One region of the Streptomonospora nanhaiensis genome, then DNA from elsewhere that is predicted to be linked to it. Evidence: predicted binding sites of a transcription regulator. Region 1 holds the regulator's gene; the other holds the start of a gene.
What was found. The regulator HrcA, encoded in region 1, represses chaperone genes, less so after heat shock. The targets are predictions, from matches to a motif close to TTGGCACTCTCNNNNNGAGAGTGCCAA.
Positions count from the first base shown of each region.

Region 2: HNR12_RS12165 (FmdB family zinc ribbon protein) is a predicted target of HrcA. The motif match lies at 2,537-2,563, and genes of this name have one in related genera.

Region 1 is NZ_JACCFO010000001.1:1,942,565-1,946,548, forward strand. It holds gene dnaJ (molecular chaperone DnaJ) at 1-857, opposite strand, end outside; gene hrcA (heat-inducible transcriptional repressor HrcA) at 858-1,871, opposite strand; gene HNR12_RS08370 (DUF3097 family protein) at 2,134-2,973, shown strand; gene HNR12_RS28315 (DUF4870 domain-containing protein) at 3,076-3,984, shown strand, end outside.
Region 2 is NZ_JACCFO010000001.1:2,837,568-2,841,551, forward strand. It holds gene glp (molybdotransferase-like divisome protein Glp) at 1-647, opposite strand, end outside; gene galU (UTP--glucose-1-phosphate uridylyltransferase GalU) at 729-1,661, opposite strand; gene HNR12_RS12160 (5-formyltetrahydrofolate cyclo-ligase) at 1,825-2,376, shown strand; gene HNR12_RS12165 (FmdB family zinc ribbon protein) at 2,578-2,934, shown strand; gene HNR12_RS12170 (SAF domain-containing protein) at 3,508-3,984, shown strand, end outside.

The sequences.
Region 1 (3,984 bases):
AACGACGCCCCCAGCGCGGCGGCGGTCATCGGCACGGTGATGGTGCAGTGCAGGTCGTCGCCGCGCCGCTCGAAGATCGGGTGCGGGCGCTGCACGATCTCCAGGAAGATGTCGCCGCGCGGGCCGCCGTTGGGTCCGACCTCGCCCTCGCCGGCCAGCTGGATCTGGGTGCCGTCCTCGACCCCCGCCGGGATCTGCACCTTGCGGGTGACCTTCTCGCGCACGCGGCCCTCGCCGGCGCAGTCGGGGCAGGGGTCGGTGATGACGGTGCCCTGGCCCGAGCACTGCGGACAGGGCCGGGTGGTCATGACCTGGCCGAGGAACGACCGGGTGACCTGGGAGACCTCGCCGCGGCCCTGGCACATGTCGCAAATCTTGCGGTGGGTGCCCTTGGCCGTGCCCTCGCCCTGGCAGGTGGTGCACAGCACCGCCGTGGGGAAGGTGACGTCCTTGGTCACGCCGAACGCGGTCTCGGCGAGGTCGAGTTCGATGCGGACCTTGATGCTGCGCCCGCGCCGCACGCGGTCGCGCGCGCCCCGCCCGCCGCCGGCCTGGCCGCCGAAGAACGCGCTCATCAGGTCGTCGAAGGGGAAGCCCGCCGCGCCGAAGCCGCCCGGGCCGCCCGCACCGCCGCCGCCGGGGGCGAACGGGTCGGCGCCCATGTCGAACATGCGGCGCTTGTTCTCGTCGGAGAGGACCTCGTAGGCCTGGGTCACTTCCTTGAAGCGCTCCTGGGTGGCGGGGTCCGGGTTGACGTCGGGGTGCAGTTCGCGGGCGAGCCGCCGGTACGCCTTCTTGATCTCGTCCTTGGAGGCGTCGCGCCGCACGCCAAGGATCGCGTAGTAGTCTCTCGCCACTTACCGCCCCGCAAGTATCTGTCCGAGGTACCGAGCCACAGCGCGTACCGCTCCCATCGTTCCTGGGTAATCCATCCGGGTCGGACCCACCACACCGAGCTTGGCGAGCGGCTGGTCGCCGATGCCGTAGCCCGCCGACACGATCGATGTGGACTTGAAGCCCTCGTGCGAGTTCTCAGCGCCGATGCGCACCGTCAGCATGGGGGCGTCGCCCATCTCCCCCAGCAAACGGAGCAGGACGACGTTTTCTTCCAGGGCCTCCAGCACGTCGCGCAGGCTGGCCGAGAAGTCCATCGCGGCGAGGTTGGCCGTGCCCCCGAGGACGATCTTCTCGTCGTGGCGTTCGACCAGGCTCTCCAGCAGCACCGACAGCACGGCCGCCGCCAGCGGGCGGTCGTCGGGCGGGAGCTGGGCGGGGAGGTCCTCGACGGCCACGGGGACGTCGGTGAGCCACTTGCCGACCAGCGCCCGGTTGAGCATCTGGCGCAGGGTCTCGACCGCGTCGCCGCCGACGCGGTCGAGGCCGTCGATCACCCGCTGCTCCACCCGGCCGGTGTCGGTGATCAGCACCATCATCACACGCTGGGCCGCCAGCGGCACGAGTTCGACGTGCTGCACGGCGGAACGGGTGAGGGAGGGGTACTGGACCACGGCGACCTGCCGGGTGAGCTGCGCCAGCAGCCGCACCGTGCGGGCCACGATCTCGTCGAGGTCGACGGCGCCGCCGAGGAAGGTCTCGATGGCGCGGCGCTCGGCGCTCGACAGCGGCTTGACGGTGGACAGCCGGTCGACGAAGAGGCGGTAGCCCTTGTCGGTGGGCACCCGCCCGGCGCTGGTGTGCGGCTGGGTGATGTAGCCCTCCTCCTCCAGCGCCACCATGTCGTTGCGGATGGTCGCGGGAGAGACGCCAAGGGTATGGCGGTCGGCGAGGGCCTTGGAGCCCACGGGCTCCTTGGTCGCCACGTAGTCCTCGACGATGGCACGAAGCACCGCGAGCTTGCGGTCGTCAAGCACGCGCTCACCTCCTGGCACTCCATGGTCCTAAGTGCTAATTCTATGCCGTTGCGCAAGGTCGGCGCGGAACGGGCACCGCGAGGGCGGGCGCCCGGGCGCACCGCGCGACGCGCCCGGGCGCGGGAGCCGGGCCAGCGCAGCCCCTCTTTCCCCGCACACGGGGTCCTGACCAGGCCGGGGACCGGCGCGCGGCCCCGCCGCGTGCCGCGCGGCCGCGGCGCGGACCCGGGTGGGAACGCACCGCGCCGCTACAATCCCCGCCGTGCATACCGACTCGGGCAAGAGGTACGGCCGCGACGTCCTGGCCGGTGACTGGCGCCGGCCCCGCAAGGGCGCCGTGCGCGAGGTCCCCCTGGAGCACGGCCTGGTGCTGGAGTCCGCCGACGAGGGGTTCTGCGGCGCGGTGGTGGGCTGGGACAAGCGCACCGTCACGCTGGAGGACCGCAACGGCCGGCACCGGGTGTTCGACCTGGAGCCGGCGGCGTTCCTGGTCGACGGTACCCCCGTCACGGCGGTGCGGCCCGCGGCGGCGCCCGCGGGGCCGCTGCGCAGCGCCTCGGGTTCGGTGGCGGTGCGCGGCGCGCGCTCCAAGGTGGCCCGGGAGAGCCGGATCTACGTGGAGGGCGTGCACGACGCCGAACTGGTCGAGAGGATCTGGGGCCACGACCTGCGGGTCGAGGGCGTGGTGGTGGAGTACCTGGAGGGCGTGGACCACCTGCCCGACATCGTCGCGGAGTTCGGCCCGGGGCCGGAGCGGCGGCTGGGCGTGCTGGTCGACCACCTGGTGCCGGGATCCAAGGAGAGCCGCATCGCCGAGCGGGTGCGCTCGCCGCACGTGCTGGTCACCGGGCACCCGTTCGTCGACATCTGGCAGGCCGTCAAGCCCTCGGTGCTGGGGTTCGCCGCCTGGCCGGAGGTCCCCAGGGGCGTGCCGTGGAAGGAGGGGGTGCTCCGGGCGCTGGGCAGCTCGGAGGAGCCCGGCGAGGCCTGGCGGCGCATCCTCGCCTCGGTGCGCTCCTACGCCGACCTGGAGCCGGAGCTGCTGGGACGCGTCGAGGAGATCATCGACTTCGTCACCGCGCCGCAGGGGGTGCAAGACTAGGCTCGTCCGGAAGGACAGGGTGCCCGCCGCGGCGACGCGCGGCGACCCGCCGGATGCCGGACGGCAATCGGCCCAACGCAATCGGCACAGCCAAGGGACATGATGAGCGAGACCCCGCCCAACCGACCCCAGCCCCAGGACCAGGAGGGGCCCTCCGCTGACCAGCCGGCCTCGGGCCGCGCGCCCTCTGACGGCCGGCCCGGCGGCGGTGAGCCGGGGTACGCCCAGCCCGGATACGGCCAGCCCTCGGGCGGGCAGCCGGCCTACGGCCAGCCGAGCGGCGGGCAGCCCGGATACGGCCGGCCGTCGGGCGGCCGGCCCGGATACGGCCAGGACCCCTACCAGCAGCAACCGCAGCAGCAGCCCTACCAGCAGCCCCAGCCCGGATACGGACAGCCCACCGGGGGCCGGCCCGCCTACGGCGGGCAGCCCTACCAGCAGCCCCAGCCGGGGTACGGCCAGCCCGGATACGGACAGCCCACCGGGGAGCAGCCGGGCTACGGCCGGCCGTCGGGCGGGCAGCCCGGATACGGCCAGGACCCCTACCAGCAGCCGCCGCAGCAGGGCTACGGGCAGCAGCCCCAGCCCGGATACGGACAGCCCACCGGGGAGCAGCCGGGCTACGGCCAGCCGAGCGGCGGCCAGCCCGCCTACGGCCAGCCGAGCGGCGGGCAGCCGGGCTACGGCCAGCCCACCGGGGGCCAGCCCGCCTACGGGCAGCAGCCGGGCGCGCAGCAGCCCCAGCAGGGCTACGCCGCCGCGCCGCAGGACGCCCAGCAGGCGCAGCAGCCGTTCCCCGGTCCGCCCGGCCACCCGGTGCAGCAGCCGGGGCAGCCCTACCCCCAGCAGGGCTACGGCCAGCCCGGCGGGCCCGCGGCCGCCGACGACCCCACCTGGGCGATGATCGCCCACCTGTCGGGCGTGATCCTGTCGTGCTTCGGCTGGGTGCCCGCCCTCGTGGTGTACGCGGTGAAGCGCACCCACTCCTCCTTCGTCCGCCACCACGCCGGC
Region 2 (3,984 bases), 900 kb from region 1:
CAGCCGGCGTCCAGGGCGGCCGCGGTCAGCATGTAGCTGTTGGACTCCCAGATCTGGCCGGGGCCGATCGGGTTGCCCGGCTCCACCAGTTCGGCGCCGGTGGAGAGCACGACCACGCGCGGGCGGGGGTGCACGCGGACCGCGCGGCGGCCCACGGCGGCCAGCACGGCGAGTTCGGCGCCGCCCACCCGGGCGCCCCGGTGCACGACCGTGGTGCCCTTCTCGACGTCCTCGCCGACGCGGCGCACGGCGTTGCCCGGGCGCACCGGCCGGCTGATGGCGACCTCGGCCTGGCCGCCGTCGGTCCACTCCACCGGAACGACCGCGTCGGCGCCCCGCGGCAGGGGCGCGCCGGTCATGATGCGGGCGCAGTGGCCGCGCCGCACCGCGGTGGCCGAGGGGTCTCCGGCGGGGATGTCGGCCACCACGGGCAGCCGGACGGGCGCTTGCGCCGTGGCCTGGGCGACGTCGGCGGCCGCCACGGCGTAGCCGTCCATCGAGGAGTTGTCGAAGGCGGGCAGGGAGACCGGAGAGGCGACCGGCTCGGCGAGCACCCCGCCGTGCGCGCGGAGCAGGTCCAGCTCGATGGGGTCGAGCGGGCGGACCAGATCCAGGACGTCGGAGATGTGCTGCTCGACGGTCTTCATCGAAGGCTCCCTCAGCCATACCCGGTTGGCGGCGCGGCGAGTGCCGCGGCGGTGCGGCGCGTGACGGCCCGGCGCGGGGTCTCAGTCGTCGGCGCGCGGGGTGTCGTGGGCGGCCACGAACTCCCGCAGCCACGGCAGGAAGTCCGCGGCGAGGTCGGGGCGCTCACACGCGAATTCCACCACAGTGCGGAGGTAGTCGGCCTTGTTGCCGGTGTCGTAGCGCTGGCCGCGGAACAGGACGCCGTGCACGGGGCCGCCGTCCTCGGGCTTGCGGCGGGCCAGCTCGCGCAGGGCGTCGGTGAGCTGGATCTCGCCGCCGCGGCCGGGGCCGGTCTCGCGCAGCACGTCGAAGACGGCGGGGTCGCAGATGTAGCGGCCGATGATGGCCCAGCGGCTGGGCGCCTGGTCGGCCGGGGGCTTCTCGACGAGGTCGGTCACCACGACGACGTCGTCCTCGTCGGTGGCCTCGATCGCGGCGCAGCCGTAGAGGGAGACCTGCTCGGGCTCGACCTCCATGAGCGCCACGACGCTGCCGCCGTAGGTGTCGCGGACCTCGATCATGCGCTGCAGCAGGGCCTCGCGCTGGCCGATGAGGTCGTCGCCGAGGAGGACGGCGAACGGCTCGTCGCCCACGTGGGAGGCGGCGCACAGCACGGCGTGGCCCAGGCCCCGGGGCTCGCCCTGGCGGACGTAGTGGACCTGCGCCAGTTCGCTGGACTCGCGCACGGAATGCAGGCGCTGGGTGTCGTTCTTGGCCCGCAGCGCCTCCTCCAGTTCGTAGGCGCGGTCGAAGTGGTCCTCGATGGAGCGCTTGCTGCGGCCGGTGATCATCAGGACGTCCTGGAGGCCGGCGGCGACCGCCTCCTCCACCACGTACTGGATCGCCGGCTTGTCGACGATCGGCAGCATCTCCTTGGGCGTGGCCTTGGTCGCGGGCAGGAACCGGGTGCCCAGTCCGGCCGCCGGTACGACGGCCTTGGCCACTCCGGGCGGGCGGCGGTGCGTATCTGTCATGTCGGCACTTTAGGCCAGTCGCGCCGCCCGTGCGGCCCAGCCCCGCCGCCGCGCGCGCCGCCCGGCCGGGCGCGGGGGCGGGGCGGTCCGGCGAAGGGCTGCCGGGGCGCGGGGCGAACTGCCAGACTGCTGTGCCGTGACCACGGTTGAGACGAAGCGGGAGATGCGGCGCCGGATCCTGGCCGCCCGGCGGGCCATGCCCGAGGCCGAGCGCGCGGCGGCGGGCCCGGCGCTGCGCGATGCGCTGGCCGAGGTCCCGCTGCTGACCACGGGCGGCACGGTGGCGCTGTACTACTCGGTGGGCACCGAGCCGGACACCCGCAAGCTGCTCGCGGCCCTGTGGAAGCACGGGACCTACGTGCTGCTGCCGGTGCTGCTGCCCGGCGGCGAACTGGACTGGGCGGCCTACGAGGGCCCGGACAGCCTGGCGCCGGCCGGGCGCGGGCTGGTGGAGCCGCTGGGCCGGCGCTACGGCACCGACGCGCTGCGCCGGGCGGCGGCGGTGCTGTGCCCGGCGCTGGCCGTGGACGGCGCGGGGCGCCGCCTGGGGCGCGGCGCGGGCTGCTACGACCGCGCGCTGGCGCACGTGGGCCCGCACACCCTGACACTGGCGGTGATATACGACACAGAACTGGTGGCGGAGGTCCCGGCCGAGCCCCACGACCGGGCGGTCGACGGCGTGGTGACACCCGGCCGGGGGCTGCTCCGGTTCTAAAGCCGGTCGCGGCACGCGGCGGCGGCGCGGGCGCGGGGGCCCGGCCGGGCGGCCGACGTGGAACAGGGGGGCGGCGGGCGGCGTTGCACGGTATCGGCAGCGCCACCGTGAAGGCGCTCCGCCCCCGATGTCGCGGCTGTGCTGCCCGACCGCGTAATATTTGGCAGTCGACGGGTGAGAGTGCCAGCAAGGAGGACCCCAGTGCCGACGTACCAGTACGCATGCACCGAGTGCGGCTCCCAGTTGGAGGCCGTGCAGAGCTTCAGCGACGACCCGCTGACCGTCTGCCCCGAGTGCCAGGGGCGGCTGCGCAAGGTGTACTCCGCCGTGGGCATCGTGTTCAAGGGCTCCGGCTTCTACCGCACCGACAGCAACTCCTCGTCCAACCGCTCGGTGATGGCGGGGTCGAGCAAGAACGGTGCCAAGGACGACTCCTCGGGCGGCGCCAAGAGCGAGTCCTCGGGCTCGGACTCCGGGTCGGCGTCCTCGGGCTCCGACTCCGCCTCGACGGCCACGACCGGCTCCTCCTCCAGCGCCGCCGCGACCGCCGCGAAGTAGCCTTCACCCGCCCGCGCCCCCTGGGGTGGACGGGCGAAGCGCCGCTCGGCGCACCGTACTCTCGCATCCGGGCGGGCCCCGCCCGCCCGTCGTCTTGGCGTCCCCGCACCGGCCCGGCACAGCCCGTCGACCGTGCGGGGCGTTCGCAACCGACGAACCGTGCGCGCCGGCCGGAGCCGTGCGCACGCCGGCGCCGCCGCCGGCGCTCACGGCCCACCGACTCCCCGGGCCTCCGCGACCGCCTGAGCCGCGCTCCCGTGGCGGCCCCTGTGGACAACCGCGACACGCCACCCCGCCACCCGCCTACCGTGCGGCCATGGACACCACCCGGCACACCACCCCGTTCGCACGGCCGCGCCCCTCCCCCGCCCGCGCTCGCGCCCGTCCGCACCCGGCGCCCGGACCGCCGCTGCGCCCCTGTGGACAACGGCGGCATCCCCCGCCGCCCGCCGCCTACCGTGCGGGCATGGACACCGCGCGCACCGCCCGCCACCCGTTCCCGGGAGCCCGTGCCCGCGCCGCCGCCGCGCGGCGGCGGCGGGCGGCCGCCCAACCGCGTCCCGAGGCCGCGCCGTGAACGCCGGCCTGCGGGCCTTCCGCCTCCTGGCGCGGTGGCGCCGGGCGCTCGGCGCCGCCTGCGCGGCACTGGCCCTCACCGGGGCCGTGCTCCTCCTGCGCCCGACTCCCGCGCCCACCGCCGAGGTCTGGGTGGCGGCGCGGCCGCTGACCGCCCTGGAGCCCATCGCCCCCGGCGACCTCATCCTCCGCGCCCTGCCCGCCGGCGCCGTTCCCGACGGCGCCCTGGAGCCGTCCCACCGCGCCGAGGGGCGTTCGCTCTCCGGCCCCGTCGGCCGGGGCGAGGTCATCACCCGGGCGCGGCTGGCCGATCCCCCCGCGCGGGGCCACGGCCCCGGCATGGTGGCGGCGCCGCTGCGGGTGCCCGACCCCGGCGTGGTGGACCTCCTGCACCCCGGCAGCCGGGTCGACGTCCTCGCCGCCCCGGCCGACCCCGCCGTCGCCACGGCCGCGGACTTCGGCGGCACTGGCGGT